DNA from 4 places in the Colwellia sp. MB3u-8 genome. Region 3 is predicted to be linked to each of the others. Evidence: predicted binding sites of a transcription regulator. Region 3 holds the regulator's gene; each other region holds the start of a gene.
What was found. The regulator sigma-54, encoded in region 3, starts transcription at its own class of promoters, with help from an activator protein. The targets are predictions, from matches to a motif close to GTTGGCACGNNNNTNGNNT.
Positions count from the first base shown of each region.

Region 1: the regulator sigma-54 is predicted to act here: its motif matches at 2,570-2,588, upstream of H4J54_RS18730 (DUF1328 domain-containing protein).
Region 2: the regulator sigma-54 is predicted to act here: its motif matches at 2,245-2,263, upstream of H4J54_RS09185 (DUF2884 family protein).
Region 4: the regulator sigma-54 is predicted to act here: its motif matches at 2,218-2,236, upstream of H4J54_RS00875 (PEP-CTERM sorting domain-containing protein).

Region 1 covers NZ_JACGVA010000073.1:406,184-411,380, forward strand. Annotated here, with positions in the region: gene H4J54_RS18715 (hypothetical protein) at 1-138, opposite strand, end outside; gene H4J54_RS18720 (hypothetical protein) at 198-1,295, opposite strand; gene H4J54_RS18725 (hypothetical protein) at 1,895-2,338, opposite strand; gene H4J54_RS18730 (DUF1328 domain-containing protein) at 2,349-2,525, opposite strand; gene H4J54_RS18735 (TonB-dependent siderophore receptor) at 3,171-5,197, opposite strand, start outside.
Region 2 covers NZ_JACGVA010000062.1:37,743-42,939, forward strand. Annotated here, with positions in the region: gene H4J54_RS09175 (DUF3010 family protein) at 1-379, opposite strand, end outside; gene H4J54_RS09180 (tRNA-uridine aminocarboxypropyltransferase) at 475-1,239, opposite strand; gene H4J54_RS09185 (DUF2884 family protein) at 1,360-2,172, opposite strand; gene zapE (cell division protein ZapE) at 2,398-3,552, opposite strand; gene H4J54_RS09195 (cold-shock protein) at 3,649-3,858, opposite strand; gene H4J54_RS09200 (RNA methyltransferase) at 4,150-4,668, opposite strand; gene H4J54_RS09205 (hypothetical protein) at 4,871-5,197, shown strand, end outside.
Region 3 covers NZ_JACGVA010000068.1:265,248-270,444, forward strand. Annotated here, with positions in the region: gene H4J54_RS13610 (HPr family phosphocarrier protein) at 464-742, opposite strand; gene rapZ (RNase adapter RapZ) at 749-1,603, opposite strand; gene ptsN (PTS IIA-like nitrogen regulatory protein PtsN) at 1,610-2,068, opposite strand; gene hpf (ribosome hibernation promoting factor) at 2,098-2,385, opposite strand; gene H4J54_RS13630 (RNA polymerase factor sigma-54) at 2,422-3,930, opposite strand; gene lptB (LPS export ABC transporter ATP-binding protein) at 3,982-4,713, opposite strand; gene lptA (lipopolysaccharide transport periplasmic protein LptA) at 4,714-5,197, opposite strand, start outside.
Region 4 covers NZ_JACGVA010000030.1:157,324-162,520, reverse strand. Annotated here, with positions in the region: gene H4J54_RS00885 (protein disulfide oxidoreductase) at 275-757, shown strand; gene H4J54_RS00880 (VF530 family DNA-binding protein) at 1,102-1,431, opposite strand; gene H4J54_RS00875 (PEP-CTERM sorting domain-containing protein) at 2,319-2,930, shown strand; gene H4J54_RS00870 (MerR family transcriptional regulator) at 3,793-4,578, shown strand; gene H4J54_RS19205 (superinfection immunity protein) at 4,579-4,830, shown strand.

The DNA.
Region 1 (5,197 bases), on a different contig from region 3:
ATCAAGCTCATCAACACTGAGTGCTGAATTACTAATTAGACCTAAAGACACTTCGCCGTTAACCGACATAGGCTCTGATGTTGCCGCCATTAAATGTAGACTTAAAACACAGCTTAAACCACTTAATATATATTTCATCTTAACTACCTCAAATAAAAAAAGTGCCAGGGCTACTGGCACATTCAACATGGCAACAATTACCAACCTAACGCTAAATCGCTTGTTAAGGTACTAACCACTTCAGCAGCGGTTGCAGCCGCTAACTCGGTGTTAATTTGCTCAGTAACCGCACTAGTAATTTGCGTATTAACGTTTTCACTGATAACACTTTGCGTACTTGAGGTGATTGCCTCTTCAACATTGGCATTAATCGTTTGCTCAAGCGCTTGCGACGTTTGTGCTGAAGCATCTAATGCAGTGATGTTTTGAATATTAGCTATTTCTTGTAGGGAAAGTTGCTGAGTTATTTGCGAAGTGTTAGCAAAGGACCTTGCGCTATCAAGCGTAGGATTCAAGGCAACATTTTCAGGTGCTGGCATGGATTCACTCGGCATAGCTGCTTCAGAAACTACTTCAGGCTCTTCTGGTGCAGCACTTTCTGCTAGCACTGGAAACTCTGCGCTTGTCACTTGGCTAAGTGACTGACTCAAGCTCGATGTAGTATCTAATGCGCTGATGCTTTCAACATTAGCCATTTCTTGCAAAGAGAGTTGCTGCGTTACCTGTGAAGTGTTAACAAAAGACGTTGCACTATCAAGCGTAGGATTCACAGCAACATTTTCAGGCGCTGGCATGGCTTCACTCGGCACAGCTGCTTCAGGCACTGTTGCAGAGTTTTCAGGTCTATTAATTTCAGCTAGCGTTGGAAACTCTGCGCTTGTCACTTGGCTAAGTGACTGAGCCAAGATTGCTGCTGTAGCTGAAGTGACATTAATGTTTTTTCCAGCGTCATTTGATAAGCCAGTTATTAACTGACTATTGTTATCAAAGACTTGCGCTGTACCAACATTCGCTGTGTTACTTGACGGCGGTGCTGTTGATTCGCTGGGTGCAGACTCTTCTTCATTCTCTTCTTCGCTATTCGCCTTAACTTGCGTATCACTCTGAGCTGACGTATCTGATTGTGTCGATATTTGTGTAGCATTATCAGATGAGTCAACTTGCTGAGATGCCTGGGTTTGTTGGCTTATGTTGGTGCTTTGGCTAATTTCAAAATCAGCAGCTTGTGCAATACTTACCCAACAACTCATGCCGCTTAATACCAATACTTGTGCAATTTTATTTAATTTAATCATGTTTACTTCCTCTAATGTCTATTTATATTTATGTTAATAACACTGAGATAACGGATGACATGGAATGTTTATTCCAAAAAAGATTAAAAATAATTCAATTAAATATTGTTAATCTCTGATTTCATCACCTTAATTGGTGAATAAAAACAGAAAAATGATCATAATTTTAAAGGTTCAGGAAAACATACTAAATCCAGTAAAACCTTTTAATGCTTTGTTTACTGAAGATTTGTGGGCTTAACTCAATAAGAAGCGGTTATTTATAGGAATTTTTCATCGATAAAAAACAGTTGATTTTTACTGTTAATATCGACATGTATGATGCGCATTAGCGTAATAAACATTTCATGCAATTTATGATCTTGTTATGGGCAGGAAAATTACATCAAGGGCATGTTTATTACTAAAAGGTCTTTGATACTAAAGGTAATAGCCTTGAACTATTTTATTTAGCACAAGTGAGAATTATCAAAATAACTAGCAACGACAAGTGATTGCACCTTATAAAAATTTTATTACCGAGTCTGCAAGCTTGTTACAACTTTGTTGAGAACATAAAAAAGGCCTATATAGGCCTTTTAGAATTTACATACTATAGACTAACAACCGTCATCTTTAGTATCTGTACCCTCTTTTTTCTTTTCACAAGCATCTTCAATGGCGTTGCCTGCATCTTTTTTCATTGCACCAAATTTATTGCTGACACTTTCTTTCATGGCATTGACTTTTTCGCCCGCGTTTTCCATAACCTTGCTAGCGTCTTGCTTCATTTCTTCTACTTTTTCGCCTGCATTTTCCATAGCTTTGCCTGCGTCTTGTTTCATTTCATTCATTTTTTCACCTGCAGCGTCAATAGCCTTGCCAGCATCTTCTTTCATTTCATTGACTTTATCACCCGCACCTTGAGTCATTTTACCCGCATCTTTAACTGCCTCTTCTACTTTTTTACCCGCTTCTTCTGCCTCTTTATCGCTACAAGCTGTTAAGCCGAACATGGCAGTAAAGATAATAAGTGAAGTTGATAATTTTTTTATAAAAGTCATAAGTTTTTCCCTAAATTTTTGGTGATTTACCACGAACGGCATTGGCGATTAATGAGATAACCAACAACACAACGAAGATAAAAAAGATAGTTTTTGCAATACCTGCGGCTGTTCCTGCGATACCACTAAAACCAAATATTGCCGCAACAATAGCAACAACTAAAAAAGTAAGCGCCCAGTTTAACATAATAGATCCCTCCGTTTATTAAATTAAAAACTACCACCAACTTAAGACTGAATTCATGCCAACAACAAGCTAATTAACTGATAAATAGTCATTATATTTAATTCTATATTTGATTTAATAACGCTAGTATACCGCTAAGTGAAAGTTTTACAGACAAAACAGCTCTAACGTTTAGCGGGAGTTCATATATTTTTGTCTTAACTTATCGCTAAGACACCTTAATAATAGCCACATTTTTGTAAAACGTACTTATTTACAGAATAAACGCTATAACTTTCAGTAAGACTTAACTATCAGCCATAGTGACCATGACTTAGTACTGATTATTCTGCCATTATTCACCGCCGTATTTACTGGTTAACCTTATCTTTTTCCTACCATTTTCAGGACAGTTTTCCTTAAGTATCTGGCTATTTTGCCGTCTAAAATAAGCGTTTAATGATGAAGTTTGATTAATGTGCTTATCGGCTTAGTAGCAGTGAAGTTAAAACAAATTGTTCATTTTCTTTGCTGTTAAACATAAAAAATCCGAAATCAATTGCTTGATTTCGGATTTTTAACTCACTGAAAAATTCATCTATAAGTAAAGCTATGCCTAGATAACCGGCAGGTCAACTTTACCCAAGAGCACATTCAGTATATAACTTAAAAGCTATAAGTTGCTTTTACGTAGTAGAAACCACCGTTAAAACCAAATGGTGATGTTTCATAGTACTTACCACCCCAGCTATTATTTGCCTGACCGCCTGTTTGTTGCTCAAAATCAAGCTCATTCGGGTATTCGTCAAATATATTCTGAGCACCAACACTCACTTTGAAATCTTCCATTACGTGATAGCTCACTTCAACATCAACAGTAACTTCTGAGTCAGCAACAATTTCTGTTCCTGGTTCAGCTGCAGAGCCTATCCAATCAACGTGCACGCCTTGGTATTCACCGTAGTAGTTTACACGGGTAAACATACTGACATTGTCCCAACTTTGTGACCACGTGAATGTTGCACGATGATTTGGTAAATCATTTTCTAAACGAGAAACTTTACCTTCACCTGTGATTTCAGTGTAATCATCAACGGTTGTTTCATTCCAGTTATAAGCTAAACCAAATGTGGTCTCACCATCTAACAAACTCGTTGAATAGTTAGCTACAAAATCAACACCTTGAGTTGTAGTATCAAAATCATTAGTAAAGAAACTTACCTGTTGAATTGAATCTACGTTTGGTACGCCATCCGCCTTTAACTTAACTTTATCATTCTCTGTTAAGGTATATTTAGTAGACTGAGAAACACGATCAGTTACTTCAATATTGTAATAATCAAGTGTGAAATGGATACCTTCTATTTCCCAAACCGCACCTAATGAAACGCTTTCTGATTCTTCAGGCGTTAATTCTTTTGCACCTAGCTGAATAGCAATAGGGTTAGACGCTGGTAGTAAAGCAGAATCAACTAACTCACCGCCATCTAAAGAGGTTTGCACATTAGCATAGTTAGCTTGACCAACCGTAGGTGCACGGAAGCCTGAACTTACCGAGCCACGTACTGAAAAGTCGTCTGTCACATTGTATTGTGCCGTTACTTTATAGTTAGTGGTGTTACCAAAAGTACTGTAATCTTCAAAACGTAGGGCATAGCCCATTAAGAAGTTTTCAGTGTATTGTGCTTCAACATCAAGATAAAGCGCATAGTTTTGACGAGAAAATGAACCTGCAGCTGCTGGTTTAAAACCAGGGAAACCATTAGAACCAATACCAAAGCCTTGCTCTGTATATGGACCTGCGGTAAACGATGCTTCGTCACCTGCTATAACTTCAAAGGTTTCTTGATGGTATTCATAACCACCAGCAATAATTAGTGGCATCTCTAGGCCAACTTCAAGTTCTTTAACTAAATCAATGTTGAAGAATTTTTCTAATTGTATATGTTTACCTGGATTAAAATCACGTGGCGTTTCAGGGCCTAAAGACGCATTCAACGTGTCATAAATAACATAACTTGATTCGTTACGACCTACAGAACCACTGACGTCATAAGACAAAGTGTCATCAAACTGACCACGTGTTCCCATGGTTAGTGATGTATCAACGATGTTACCACCAAAGTTAGGTGTAAAACCGCCTGGTAACATTTCATTAAAGGCAAAACAATTGTCGTTATTGGCAACATTATTAATATAGTCGTCTTGGGTTAATACATTGCCTGAAGTTACATTAACAGGACTACAAGCACCGCCAGTATCTAAACCATCTAAATCGGCAATCAGTAGATTACTAACACCGTCGTCATCGGTATCACCGTTACTATAAACACCACCACGAGTATGAGGGTTACGATAATAGAAACCGCCACGAACATCACGTTCTGAGAAGTTACCAAACATGTACACTTCACGGTCGTTACCGATATCTAAACCGAAATTACCAAAAATAGTGATGTCGTCATTAACTTCAGGCGAGCCCCAAATTTGAGCAGGGTCACCCACACCTGGCACACCTTCTTTGATAAAAGCAGCTGCATCTGGACGTTGTACACTGCGACTTGTTGCATCAGAATTTTTATATTGAAAACTAAGGTTGGCAAAACCATCTTCAGTCAATGCCATACCAATATTACCAGAGACTTCAGTCGTATCGCCATCGCCTTCATAATATGAACCATGACGTACGTTTA
Region 2 (5,197 bases), on a different contig from region 3:
GATACTGTTTTAAACCCGTATCACGAAAATCAATATCCACTTGGCTACGAGTTAGTGCCTTTTTGATAAAACTACTTGGCAGTATTTCAACCGGTAAATCTTTAATAAGTTGAATCGCTGCTTCTAATTTAAAACCAACCGGTCCGCCAGCAAATTTGCCTTTTAAACCACGGCCTTTAATCACCACTTTTTCAACTTTGTAGTCTTCCATCAGTTTGGCAAAAGCAAACTGAAACTCTTGTACTTGCTCAGCATCGCCTGCGTCAACAAGACTAATTTTTTGTACGCGCGTATTTGGTATGTCGTACAACCCATTTTCCCGCGACATGATACAAATAATTGCATCGTTACCTTTTAACTCAACACCACATATCTTCATAAATTAACCTCGTTACTATAATGTGCATTATTATAAAATAGTTTTGCTTTAGCTGCAGTGTTTTCATGCATTTAAAGTTAAGCTTTTAAAAGTAGTTATACATCTTTTGCCAAAGTGATGCCATTAAGCTGAGCAAATTCAGTGTAATCTGAGACCGCATTGGGATTCGCTTTATTGACTTGGCAAACACCACGCTGGTATTGATAACTAAAAACATCAAACCAGAGGTCAAGTAAATCCGCATTGGTTTGCTCTCCTACTAAAGACAAAACCTGGGCGGCAACTTCAGCGGTCGCTAATTCAGTATTATTGGCCGCCAAGCGAATTTGATAACGAGAACTTAACTCTGTTGAGTTTTCAGGTGTTTTTGGTGTAAATGACACTACCGGTAGATGTTGCAAATAAGGACTGCGGCGAAACATTTTTTTAGCTTCTCGCCAACAGCCATCTAGCATAATAAATAAGGGTCTTTTACCGGATGTAACCGTGATTTTATTATCAAAAATTTCACGTTCTTCGCCGACATATGCTTTAGGAAAAACGATCATGGGTTGCCACATAGGATCGTTTAACAAGGTAATAATCTCTGGGTTTACTTGGGTTCTTGACCAAAGAAATGCAAAGCTGTCAGGGATCAAATCAGCAATTAACTTACCGGTATTACTCGGTTTTAAAACCTCAGTGTCATACATCAACAACAAAAATCCAGCCTGAGAACTTACCTTAGGCGACAAGTCACAAATACAAAATGGTTTTGCTAATCGACATAAGTCACAACGAATAACTCGCTGGCCTCGTGATTTATAGGTGGTGGTACTTAGGCTTTTACGATATTGATGAAGTTGCTGTACAGCGTGCATAAAGGATATATCAGGACTATTAAGGCCGCTACTTTAACGTGCATGTAGGATATTGGCAATAAAAAAGCGCAGCTCAAATTGAGCAGCACTTTATATCCACAAGTTGACTAATTTTAGAGGTTACATGAGTTTAGCATTCGCTATGCTGTGTTTTGCGCTAGCGGTGATCAAATCAAAGTTGGCAATTTCGTCGATACTTTCTTTCAATTGCTCTTCCATTTTATCTATTACTATAATGGATCGACATAAAGCTTCACCGCGTTTTTCTAGCCCTGCACTACGCGTTTTCATTTCATGCTCTATTAGCTCGCCAAAATTCTCCATTTTGCTTTCAAAAGCGTCCATATCTCCACCTGAAAACAGCATTTCTTGACCAACCGCAATCATTAAACTGCCTAAAGCGTTTTTAATCGTACTTTCTACGGCTGATTCAATTCTTTGCTCAAAATTTTCATCAAAAAAATCTTTTCCGGAGAAGCCCTCTTCGTCAATATAGAAATTTTCATGTTGAGTAAATTCAGCATCAACTTCACCACGAATGGTGGTTAATTGGCTAGTTAACTCAGCGCTAGCCTGGTTTCCTTCACCTAATAATTCGTTAAAGGCTAAATTAACACCATCAATGGCTAAATCAATAGCATCTAAGGCGATGCTTCTCACTTCTGGTACAAGATTGCGTATATGAGTTGAATAATCGCGTAATAAAGACTCTTGGTGAGCTGTTAAAGCAATATTTTCGCCGTTTATCAGCAAAGTGTCATTTTCAGTGATGCTATACAATGGCGTTTTATCTTTTGAAAAAGTAATTTCTTGAGCATTGATATTAATGCCGCCATTTAAGTCAAGATTACATGATTCACTAGAAAAAGAATTATCGTGTCCATAACTTGCTGAGCTTGCCATAATGAGAGCGGTAGCAATCAATGTTTTCATATTAATCTTCCTTTAAAAATTAAGTTTCTAGAGCGATAGTCGTGTGAGAAAACCACCTGTTAACGCTATTGTTTACAAGACTGATGCCAACATTAAAACTTGTTTAATATCAATTAATAAGAAGAAAGTCTTTATTTTAATAAAAAGATAATGAACTATAATTTAGTGAAAAAAATAATTTTTTGGTTAATTTAACAGGCTTTAAACTCAGCAGAAAAAATCAGTCTAGGCGTAACTTAGACGCTGCATTTCAAACAGTCTTGATCTACAGCGGGCAAATTCAAAGTTAAGTTGAGTGCCCTGATAAAGCTCGGCAATATCGACCTCAGCGGCAATAATTAAGCGCACACCTCTGTCGTAGAATTCATCGACTAGTGCGATAAAACGTCGCGCTTCATCATCGAGACCTCTAAGTTGCCCCATAAGCACACCACTTCGTTGGTAACCGTCTTCAACACCGGAGAAAACAGCAGGAATTAATGCGCCATTAAATTGTGGCACATTACTGATCAGCACAGTGTCATAGTTATCTGCTAACTTAATATAATCTCTTTGGCTTCTTGGGGTTGAGCAAAGTGCCATAAAATCAAACCAAATGATATCTGCAGTACAAGCTAAAAACTTAACGGCCCTGCCATGAATAATAATACTGTCATTATAGCGAATATTGCTTTTAGCGAGTGCTGCAAAGTGCTGAGTTAAGAAATTACTCTCAGTTTCAGTGCCAATATAAAAGTCTCGATAGTTAAGTGTGGCTATATTAGTGTCTAACATTCGATGATCTTTTGGTCCATCAATAGAGATAACCTGGCAATACTGGTGAATAATATCAATAGTCGGTAGAAATCTAGCGCGTTGTAGGCCATTTTTGTATAACTGATCGGGTGGGCAATTTGACGTTGCCACTAGGATAATACCCTGCGATAGCATAGCTTCTAGTAAGCCCGCCAATAGCATGGCATCCGCAATATCATTAACAAAGAACTCATCAAAACAAAGCACATCAACTTCTTCAGACCAAGTTTTTGCAATCAATGCCAGCGGATTATCTTTACCACTAAAGTCATTCAACAGCTGATGCACACTTTCCATAAAATGATGAAAGTGAATACGTCTTTTGCGTGTTAAATTAAGTTGTTGATAAAATAAGTCCATCAACATAGTTTTTCCACGACCAACTCGGCCATGAAAATAGATCCCCTGAATGGGTTCATTCTTGGTAAATAAGTTTTTTATGACGGCAAGTACTGGTGTTTGAGCTTGGGCAGATGTTAATTTTTGCGAAAGTTTATCCAAAGCGAGGGCGGCTTTGTATTGTTCAACATCGAGGTTAAGTGTTTCATGCTCAACAAGTTGTTTATATTGCTTTATTACTGACATAAATTTACTTACAGGCACAAAAAAGGGCAGACATATGTCTCCCCTTTTTCAACACTATTAATATTTTAGCTAGCGTAGCCAGCTAAAAAGTATTAATTAAAGTGCTACGATGTTCTCAGCTTGAGGACCTTTCTGACCTTGAGTAACAGTAAACTGTACTTTTTGGCCTTCAGCAAGAGTTTTAAAACCATCGCCAGAGATTGCAGAAAAATGTGCGAAAACGTCTGGACCAGACTCTTGCTCGATGAAACCAAAGCCTTTAGACTCGTTAAACCATTTTACTGTACCAGTAGTTGTATTAGACATTGTATTATCCTATTTATTCGTAATTGATGCCTTAAAATAAGGCGGTGTTGCAGGAAGTGTTGCTATTAATTATTAAACAGGACGAGCTACTTACTAATATAACTTCGAAACTTTGTACATAAATATAGGTCTTACTTTCTAGCTGGGCGTATTCTAACTGTTTCCCGACAAGAGTCAACCTCTTTTAGATAAAAAATCATTTAATTTATAAAAACTCATAAAAAACACTTTTATTCGATGATTAAACAATAGTTGGCGATATAGAAACTAAACTTATTTCTGTCTGCAGCATCAATTAACTGGCACTTTTACTGTGTTATTGGTGTCTCGGCTGCTTTTAATTAACTCATCCCCCGCAAGCATGTGTTTTGATTTTGCTAATCGGTCGTAAAGCAAAACATTAACACTGGCGGCTAGGTTCATGCACCCGATTGTTGGTACATATACTACGGCATAGGCGCTATTAATAACCTCTTGCGCTATCGTGCCATCTTCTGGGCCAAAAATATAAAGCGCATTGTCTGGGTGCTCAAATTCAGGTAATGCTATCGCGCCTTCAACTAAATCAACACAAACGATACGTTGTCCTGGCGTTAAATTACCCATTAAAGATTCAACTGCATTCAAAGGGATTTTGCGTGATGCATCTTTTGTATCTGTATGAAACTTTGCAGCCTTTGCATATCGTACACCTGTGTAACGCACTTCATTAGCTTGATAACAACCTGCGGCACGCATCACAGCACCAACATTTGACGGACTTTTAGGGTCCGTTAGTCCAATAACAACATTTTCAGTTTTTAACTTCATTTATACAGCACTCAAAATTTCATACTCTTATTGAGACAATTTTGCGCTGCAAGCGATAAGACTACAAGCAAATTTTTTACCCTTTTTTTACCATTTTAGTACCTTAGTTTTTGCATTACAGCACTTTACAGCTAACTATTAGTCATTTATCTGATAGCATCACATGTTAATATTTAAAACTCAGTCAATTTAGGTGTATTTAATGAAAGCAAAAATAAATATTGTAAAAATAATACTTTCTAGCAGTCTTTTTTACTTTGCCCATTCAGCCGCAGCGCTTGAAGCCCCCTTGGTTTCTATCGAAACACATGATAACTTTTTTAACAGTATTAAAGCTCATTGTGGCAAAGCTTTTCAAGGTCAGGTAACAATAGATAATGCTAGCGGTGATGGCTTTGCCAACAAAGTTCTTATTATGCATGTCAGAAGTTGCTCAGACGAAAAGTTAGAAATTCCTTTCCACGTGGGTGAAGATGCCTCACGTACTTGGATTATAACTAAAACAGGTTCGGGTTTATCATTAAAACAT
Region 3 (5,197 bases):
GGTTGTTGAACTGACTTTAGTGCAGTTGTTTAGTAGGTAGGCTCAGCAAACACATGATGTGTCGCTGGCTACATAGAAGCGTAAACACGTTATAGCCATTTCAAACTAACACTATTATCTTAGGGTTTATCTAAAGCCACTGAAGCGAGTTCAATGTTAACCCAGAAAGTTAAACAGATCCTATTATGAGAGATAACTATTAAGGTTTGGTTATAGCAAATAAACATAAGCACCGATAGATTTGAACGGTAGTGCGACTCAGGAGACAAAGTTGAAAACGGGTATGCTTGAGTTATTTCGCTTATTCTAAAGGCTTTAATCTAGCGCTAAATTGGCTAGTATATTATTTTAGTCACTAGGGTTCGTTAATAATTATCCGCGTAGAGTTTACCGTAATCTAGCCGTTTTAGCAGCTTTTTTATTGACTTAAGCACGTACTTAACCAGGATAAAGCGCTCAGTTACTATTCGGCTTCATTAAATTTGTTACTAAAGAGTTGGCAAATTTCTGCTAGGGCTTGTTCAGCATCTTGGCCAGAGGCAATAACCTTGACGGTTTTACCTTGGGCGCCTGCCAGCAGCATTAGCCCCATAATACTATTCGCGTCTGCTCGGTTTTCGTCTAATTCAATAATGACTTTAGCGGTAAATTTTTGGCTTAATTGGGCAAGCTTTGAAGCCGCTCGGGCATGTAGCCCAAGTTTATTGATGATAAGTACATTGCGGCTCGTATGTTTGCTCATCTTAGCTTACGTGCCTTCAACGGTTAAGTCACGGTGGCGAGATTGTACATCTTTACGCTCTTTACGCATATTATTTGCCAGTAATTCGGCAATATAGACCGAACGATGCTTGCCACCCGTACAACCAATGGCAATGGTGATATAACTGCGATTATTACGTTCTAAGTGGGGTAACCAGGTCATCATAAAACTGTTAATTTGCCAAACAAATTTAGTCACAATAGGCTGGCTAGCCAGAAAGTCTTGTACCGGTTTGTCTAAACCTGTGTAGCCTTTTAGCTCTTTATCCCAAAATGGGTTAGGTAAAAAGCGTGCATCAAAAACATAATCTGCATCTTGTGGTACACCATGTTTAAAACCAAATGATTCAAACACAACCACCATTGAGCCAGACGTTTTACCCAGAATTCGTTCTCTCACTAAGTCAGCGAGTTGGTGCGGCGTTAGTTGACTGGTATTGATGTATAAGTCTGCCCGACTAGCGATGGGCTCAAGTAATTTTTTCTCCAAGGCAATCGCTTGGTCTAGCGCAATATTTTGCTTGATCAGCGGATGTAAACGTCGGGTTTCACTGAACCGGCGAATAAGGTCACTATCATCAGCATCTAAATACAGTATGCTCAATTCTACTGCATTGGGCAGGTATTCAATAATTTCGGGTACGTCGTTAGGATCGGCAGGCAGGTTACGAACATCGAGACTTACGGCAACATTTTCATAATCATTAATAACCGTATGGGTCAGTGCGGGTAACAAGTTGACAGGGATATTATCAACACAATAATAACCTAAATCCTCTAAAACACGCAGTGCAACACTTTTCCCTGATCCTGAACGGCCACTTACAATAATTAATTTCATCCGTGTTTAACTCGCTTGTTGTATTAACTGAAACAGTTCTTGATTACTTTTGCATTTACGCACTTGCTTGCAAAATTGCTTGTCACGAAAGATTTTTGCGATACTTTGCAGCGTACTCAAGTGGCTCTGGCATTCTTCTTCAGGAACGAATAAGGCAATAAAAATATCAACGGGACGATGATCAATAGCGTCAAAATTAATCGCTTGTTCTGTGGTAATAACCACGGCAATAGGTTTAGTAGGCGTAGCATTTTCTAGACGGCCATGAGGTATAGCAATGCCATTACCTATGCCGGTTGAGCCCATTCTTTCGCGCTTAACTAAGCTTTCTAAGAGCTGAAAAGTATCATGGCTGTCGAGTTTATCGGCGGCCAAGCGACTTAAATATTCTAATATACGTTTTTTACTGGCACCCGGTGCTGCACAAATAGTGCAGTCCGGGGTTAAGATGTCTTGCAACTTCATAAACTTCTAAGACCTGTAGCGAAATGGCGCTAATGTTTGTTGATTTTGCCTTTATATTTCAATATTTGGCGATCTAGCTTGTCAATTAATGCATCAATCGATGCATACATGTCACTATGTTGTGCCTTAGCATGAACTTCAGTGCCACTTAAGTGCACTGTTGATTCAGCAATCTGATTCTGTTTTTCTACCGTTAATACTACATGTACATTATTGATATGATCAAAATGACGCTCTAGTTTTTCAAACTTGCCATTGACATAATCACGTAATGAATCAGTAACATCGACATGGTGTCCAGTAAGATTAATTTGCATATACTTCAATCCTCTTTATTGGCTGAATAAAACTGCCTACAATAGGCTTTTACGTTGATTTGATGGCGGTATAGCAAGTGACTCTCGATATTTGGCAATGGTACGCCTTGCCACTTGTATACCTTGCTCTGCTAAAATATCTGCCATTTTACTGTCGCTGAGTGGCTTTGCAGGCACTTCGGCAGCCACTAGCTTTTTAATTAATTCTCGAATAGCCGTTGATGAACATTCGCCGCCGTTTTCAGTACTTACGTGGCTCGAAAAAAAGTACTTAAGTTCAAAAATTCCTCTAGGCGTGTGCATATATTTTTGCGTGGTTACACGAGAAATAGTTGATTCATGCATATCTACGGCTTCGGCAATATCGTTCAATACCATAGGGCGCATCGACTCAGGTCCGTGTTCAAAAAATCCTTGTTGACGTTGCACAATGCAATTTGAAACCTTTAAAAGCGTTTCGTTACGGCTTTCTAAGCTTTTAATAAACCATTTTGCTTCTTGCAAGTTAGAGCGAATAAATTGATTATCAGTAGATGACTTCATTGAACGAGACATAGCCGCGTATTGCTGATTAACCGATAGTTTAGGGGCAGTGTCAGGATTGAGCTCTACTGTCCAGCGGCCGTTTTTCTTTTCAACAGACACGTCTGGGATAACATATTGTTCTTCACTTTTGATGACGCTATCACCTGGACGGGGATCTAAGCTTTGTATTAGGCGAATAACTTCGCGTAATTGCTCTTCTTTCAAGCGTAATTTACGCATCAATTGACGATAATCGCGATTACCGAGCAAATCAATATACTCGCTGACGGCGATTTTGCTTTCTGCTAACCAAGGGGTATCTTTAGCAAATTGATTAAGCTGAATACGCAAGCACTCGGGAATTGAGCGGGCGGCTACACCAACGGGGTCAAATACGTTAATACGCTTTAACACCACTTCAATCTCATCAAGTTCTACACCATCAATACCGACACTCTCTAAGATCTCTTCGGCTGAAACCGTTAAATAACCTGCTTCATCTATGGCTTCAATAATGGCAATGGCAATGGTTCTGTCAGTGTCACTAAAGGGCGTTAGTTCCATCTGCCAAATTAGATGGTCTTGTAATGAGTCTTTCGTTTCACCTTGATAAGTATAATCTTCTGAGGCATGGCCAACACCGCCACTACTGACACCGGCACTGAAGTTATCATCCCATGTGCTATCGCTATTTAGTTCTTCGGGGATGTCTGTTTTTGCTAAACCTTCAGAGGAGCTAATTTCGTCTATCGAGGGAGTGGAGTCTTCGCTGCCATCAGAGGATGCTGCTGCTGAGTTTTCGCCTACAGTTACCGAATATCCTGCTTCTAAATGGTCAGGGGTATTTTCTGAATTGTTATCGTGCGTTTCGTCAACTTCAAGCAAAGGGTTACTTTCAAGTGCTTCTTGAATCTCTAGTTGAAGATCCAAAGTCGATAATTGCAACAGTTTGATCGCCTGCTGCAATTGCGGGGTCATCGTTAACTGTTGTCCGATACGGAGTTGCAGAGTAGGACGCATTTACGTTTTATTTTCCCTATTCAAATTCATTAATTCAATTGGTTTCATTCACTATAGCGTGAATTGTTCGCCAAGGTATACATCTCTTACATGCTGATTTGCAAGAATTTGCTTTGAATTACCTTCAGCGATAAGTTCACCATGACTAACGATGTAGGCATGTTCACAAACATCGAGTGTTTCTCGCACATTGTGATCTGTGATTAAAATACCTATGCCACGATCTTTTAAGTGTAGGATAATTTTTTTTATATCACCTACCGAAATCGGGTCAACACCGGCAAAGGGTTCATCCAGTAGTATAAATTTAGGATCTGCGGCTAATGCCCGTGCTATTTCAACTCGTCGGCGCTCACCGCCAGATAAACTCATGCCTAAGTTATCTTTTATATGGCCTATGTTGAACTCTTCTAATAAATGTTCAAGTTTTTCTTGTCGGTCAACGTCACTAAGTGATTTACGTGTTTGTAAAATGGCCATGATATTGTCATTGACCGATAACTTACGAAAAATAGAGGCTTCTTGTGGTAAATAACCAATACCTTTTCTCGCGCGCTCGTGCATTGGCAGTAAGGTTATATCTTCATCATTTAAGACAATTGAGCCACTGTCGTTCTTCACCAAGCCAACAATCATATAAAAAGAGGTAGTCTTACCTGCGCCATTTGGCCCTAATAAGCCAACTATTTGTCCAGCTGAGACGTGCATACTGACGTTTTTAACAACTTTTCTGCCTTTATAGGACTTGGCAAGGCCGGTTGCTGATAATGTAGAAGTTGACATTTACTCTTGCTTATCCTTTGATTTTATAGGCAATTTAATTTTGTTCTTCGGCTGTAATACGGTTTCAACTTTATCATTGTCTAGGCTTTCAGCGTTGACATACTCGGTGGCAAAATTATAGGTGATTTTACTGCCACTCACTTTACTACCTTCTTGGCTAAGGAGGGCATTGCCTGAAATAACGACGGTATTCATACTCGGCTCATAACGGATTTCATTGGCTTGCAAATTGATTGGGCTACCATCTTGAAGCGTTTGTTCAAAGGTCGCCGGTGAGCCTTTGGCAATATAAATTTTGCTGTCACTGTTTTCTTGGGTGATAACCTGTACTAACTCAGCATGTATCCTTAGTGTGCCCTGAGAAATAATGACATTATCAATATAACTGAATATTTTATTTTTGAGATCGGCAGCTTGGCGTGAAGAAGATATTTTAATCTCTTGTTCTACGTCAAATTTTTCTGCACTTGCGACAGGCACTAAT
Region 4 (5,197 bases), on a different contig from region 3:
TCACTAAACTACCACCAGTAAGATACTTAATCATTTTCTATGACCGAAATGGTGGCTGAGGGGACTATTGATCTTGATAAATTTAGACCGATTTTTGGCATAAGTGACAGTTAAAAAAATCCTCCAAGTAGTTGCAATTTTGGCCTTAAGAATTATTTATTGCTAACGACTTTTCAGTTCGCATTGAAGACATTAGAATGGCTAGTCTTAATGGTAACTATTATCAACAAAAGTGAAAATAGTTAAAAAAATAGTCTTGTAGGAGAGGCAATAAATGAAGTCATGGTTAAAACAAATCTTTTTTATTGTCATCGTTTTTCTCATCACGAGCTTTGCTGTAGATACGTGGCGAACTAGGGGGATTGATCGACAATCGCTGCCCGATCTACAGGGACAGACAATCTATAATACAACCATTAATTTAAAGGAACTAAGTTTTGAACAACCAGTTCTAGTCTATTTTTGGGGGACTTGGTGTCCAGTTTGTTCCTTTGTTAGCCCTTCTGTAGATACTATTTCACAGCATTACCCTGTTTACAGTATTGCCATGCAATCTGGTAATAATAAGACACTAAAAACATACATGGAAATAGAAAGTTATCAATTTAATGTCATTAACGACGATAATAATCGCATAGCTAACTCGTTAGGTGTGCAAGTTACTCCATTAGTGATGGTGATTGACCAAGGTGAACTCGTTCACTTCACAACGGGTTATGTGAGTTTATTTGGTTTATGGTGGCGCATTGCTTTTTAAAGAACTCAAGGCGTAGAGCGGAAGGTAGCAGCTATAACGTAGCGATAAATTTTCTAATGCTTTGTTTTTTATGCGAGGTTGGATATATACTTTTATCCTAATATGATGATTTTTCAGTCACAAACGTTAAACTCTAAGGGAAATGTCGATGGTTATAATTCAAAGACCTGACCCCACAGGTTTATTGGCGATGGCAGACAATCCCGGATATTTCGGGACTGTCGCAAAACAACATACTGAATAGGACCTCTTTAGTAGCGCGGACGAAATGAGGGTAGATTATCTCGTTACTGCTGTGCTTGTTAGCGCTGTAAACAGTGATAGTAGAATCCTTTAAATCACGTCTATTTATTTTTTAATGTTGGCCAAACAAAGGGAGCGGGCTTTGTGGAAGACGTTCCTGATACTGCTGTTTTTTGAGCGAGTATCCCCCTAATTACTTTTCCTGTTGCTTTATGCTTACTACAAAATGTTTTTAGGTACAAAATTTCAACTCTACTGCGTGCCCAAGGGGTTGTACGCAGAAATTTCAAACTTGATTTAAGACGTGGTTTATTAGTGAAACAACGAATATTAAGTAACTCACCCATCTTATCCCAACCAACTTCCTTCTCCAGTTCGGTTAGAATCTGTTCAAGTTTCACGCCGTGTAGAGGCTCATTACTTTTATTCATAGACTACCTAAAATCAAAAATAGCATTGTAACAAGTTTCTTAAATATTGACAGACTTATGCGTTTAAATCAGGTCAAGCTATACGGAATGCCTACCTATTGTTTTTTTTGTTAAGTTTGGCTGACGCAAAAAATATAATCCGAACTGCAATATCAACTCAATTCTTAATGTATCGAATGTGCGAAAAGTGAAACTAATCATTTGATAGTGTCAGCTTTTTTTACAGTCAGCTATAAGACAGTAAGTGGACTAAGTACAATATATTTTATGTTTAGAGCAAATAGGCATAAATTTTGGTTTGAAAAGTGCGCTAAGCGGAACTAATTATTTAATAGTGTCAGCTTTTTTTACAGTCTGCTATGGGAAAGTAAGCGGACTAATTACTTTATATGTCTTTTTTGCTGTTCACTAGCAGATGATGTATTAGCACTAGCAAAGGATACAAGTCAGTTGCTAGATGGTCTTGATGGTTGATTTCACTGATTTGTAGTGGGATTAAAGCAATTAATCAACAAATACTAGCACCGCAAAGTTTTAATCAATTACACTACTAAATGGGTTTTTTACCTAGTTTAACCATACTTTTCCGATGAATTATTTAAAGTTGTATTATAAATTCAAGCATTTAAAACTATTTTTATCATAAGACCAATACCCCCTTACTTGTTGATTTTATGTAACAAAATAAATGGGTTGATGAGTTTATTGTGTCAGGTTACTTTACACTTCTAACTGACATATATCATTGATATTTTATATCTACTTGAAATAATTATATATTAATAACTTGGCGTGTTTTGTGCTTTTCGTAGGGCATTCGTGATGACGTATCACTTTTAGCATTACCCAAGCGTAATAATATACGAAGGGATTAACAGGAATATCAAATGAAATTTAAATTTTTAAAAACGATTATCGCAAGTGCAGCCGCTGTCATATTATTCTCAGGGTCAGTTAACGCTACGTTAATTGGTAATCTATCCTACGATGGAACCTATATTTTCGGCGACGGATACACCTACCTAAGCTTAGACACAATGGAGGGTTCAACTTACGATGAGTTTGTCACTGTAACTTCGGTTGGCGGAATATACGAAGATTTCGATATTGCGGACATTGCGGCTGCTTATCGTTTTACAAATTCAGTGTTAGGCTATAATTCAAGCTGCGACGTTGTGTTCAATGGAAATGGAAATTTTAATCAGTGCGGTGGGAAGGATTATTACACGGACGGATCATTGGGAAACAACGCAAATGGGAGCAGTGATTATTTTTTGTTTAATAACGATGAGACGGGTGGGGTCGGTACGTTTTGGTATAGCCGATATGGGTTGCTTGTGAATGAGACAAGTTATACAACAAAAAATGAGTACATGAGTAATTTACCGTTTTTGTTGTATAAGGGGACGGCATCAAGTGTTCCCGAACCTTCTACCCTTGCAATCTTCACATTAGGTTTAATGGGTTTAGCATTACGTCGCTTTAAGAAAAAATATTAATCAATATTTTTCGCTATCAAAATTAATTATCGACAATGTTATACCTTGGTTGATATTAGCCAAGCCATATAACCCAATGTTGTTGAAAATCATCAAGAAGCATCTTCCAATTAGGTAGATGCTTTTTCGATCGCCAAGGATGGTGGGAATGCCAAAAACGCAGGAACAGTTTTGTGCGTCTCATAAAGCGGCGTTAATCGACGTATGTGATTTTGTAATGTCTTTTTTCCTATATAAACATACCATTATATAACTAGAAAACTCTCCAAATTTTATGTCTTCAAAGTGGCATAAGTGACGATTAAACCCAATCCCCCAAGTGACTTCATTTTTGGGCACTAATATTTGTTAGTGCTAATGTTACCTTCGTGCGCTAGCGGAACTAATTATTTGATAGTGTCAGTTTTTTTTACAGTCAGCTATGAGGCATTAAGCGGACTAAGTACTTTGTATCTTATGTTTAGAGCAAATAGGCATAAATTTGGTCTGAAAAGTGCGCTAAGCGGAAGTTACACCATCGTTATTATTAACGTCCGCTTCAAGCTCATTGCTGCCGGTGAGATTTCATATTTGAAAGCGAGCTATTACCACAAAAAGATCTTTGTTCTTTGGAATATCCAACTTACCACATGCTTGCTAAGATACAAATATTAGCATTTTAGACATTCAATATTAATGTAGTCTGGGCGGTTCAATTAATCTATTACTACCTCCGACTTTTAAGGGCGTGTTATTGCCTTACGTTTGGATTGTTACATTTAATACAATAAATACTGGTTGACTCTCACCCTAGGTCATAGTTGAACATTGGCAATGTAGGACGAAGTTACAAAACATCACAACTTTAATGGGTAGAAATAATATGGTTGATGCCAAAATATATAGTGTAAGTCAGTTAAGCAAGTTGGCTGATGTTAGCGTAAAAACCTTACATTATTATGATCATAAGGGGTTGCTGGTACCAATGCGTCAACCTGATAACGGCTATCGAACATATGGTCAAAAGCACTTAGTTATTTTACAGCAAATTTTAATCTACCGTGCCTTGGACTTTAGTATTGAAGACATTAAGAATTTACTCAACGCTAAAGGTCAAGACTTACATCAAGTCCTATCTGAACAAAGAGTGATGTTAGTAGAACGTCAACAATCAATTTCTCTAATGATTAACAGTATTGAGGCGACTATGAATAATTTACAAGCGAAGAAAAATTTGGATATCTTTTTTCAAGACATCCCTAAAGATAAAGTAGAGCGATGGGATGCTATGACTCGCTCTCGGGTAGGGGAAGAAAAGGTTCAAGAAAGTGTACAAAATTTTGCTAAATTAAGTGAGGAGGATGCACAGGAACTACAAGAAGAGAGTCTTGAAATCACAAAAGCTTTTGCAAAGACAATCGGTCAACCGATAGATAGTAAAGAAGTGCAAGAGTTGACTGACAAACACTATAAAAGTATCAATCATATGTCGAGCCTTATGGTTGAAGATTTTACGGGCATTAGTTTTGACAGCTATATACAAATGGCCAACAGTGTGGATATGTCAGAAATGAACGAACTTTGTGAGCATTATGGGGAAGGTTATGCTGAACATGCCCGTGCAGCAATGATTTATTATGCGGAACGTAATTTAAAGGGAAATAAGTAGGTGGATATATTAAACAAAGTATTAATAAGTGAAAACTATGCCTTTATAGCGCTTGTGTTAGTCGGAGTATTTATTCTTTGGTTTCTCCCTGCGATGCTTGCATTAATTTTTAATCGGAAGCAATTTAAGCTGATAGTGTTGGCCTGTATTCCAGCAGGTTTATCTTTCATTGCTTGGGGAGGCGTTTTGGTATGGGCAATAAGTGGTAAAACCATTGCTAAATATACTTCCAAAGTGGAAGCTGAAAATTAAAAAATAGCGAAATGTCCCGCTGTGGATTGCAAGTATTAAAGCGTCAACTATCACCACAAAATTTTAATAAAGTTAAACTGCTCTTTTTTAGCTCTTGAAGTTAGGTTTATTCAACATACAGTGTGCTTATTTTCCTGATTGTGGATCAGCCTGATTATGGGGGGTGATAGCAAAAATATCTATTTATTGGATATGAGCAGAAGTATTGATTTTGTTAGCACTAAATGATGAACGACCGCTGTGGTGGCAGCCTGTGTGAAAACTATTTCGAACTTGCGTAATTGGATAATATCAACGTAAAAAGGCTCCGTAGATTAAATTCTGTAGTACGTTTGAGGTAAAACCACCTGTTAATTCACGTAGCGTC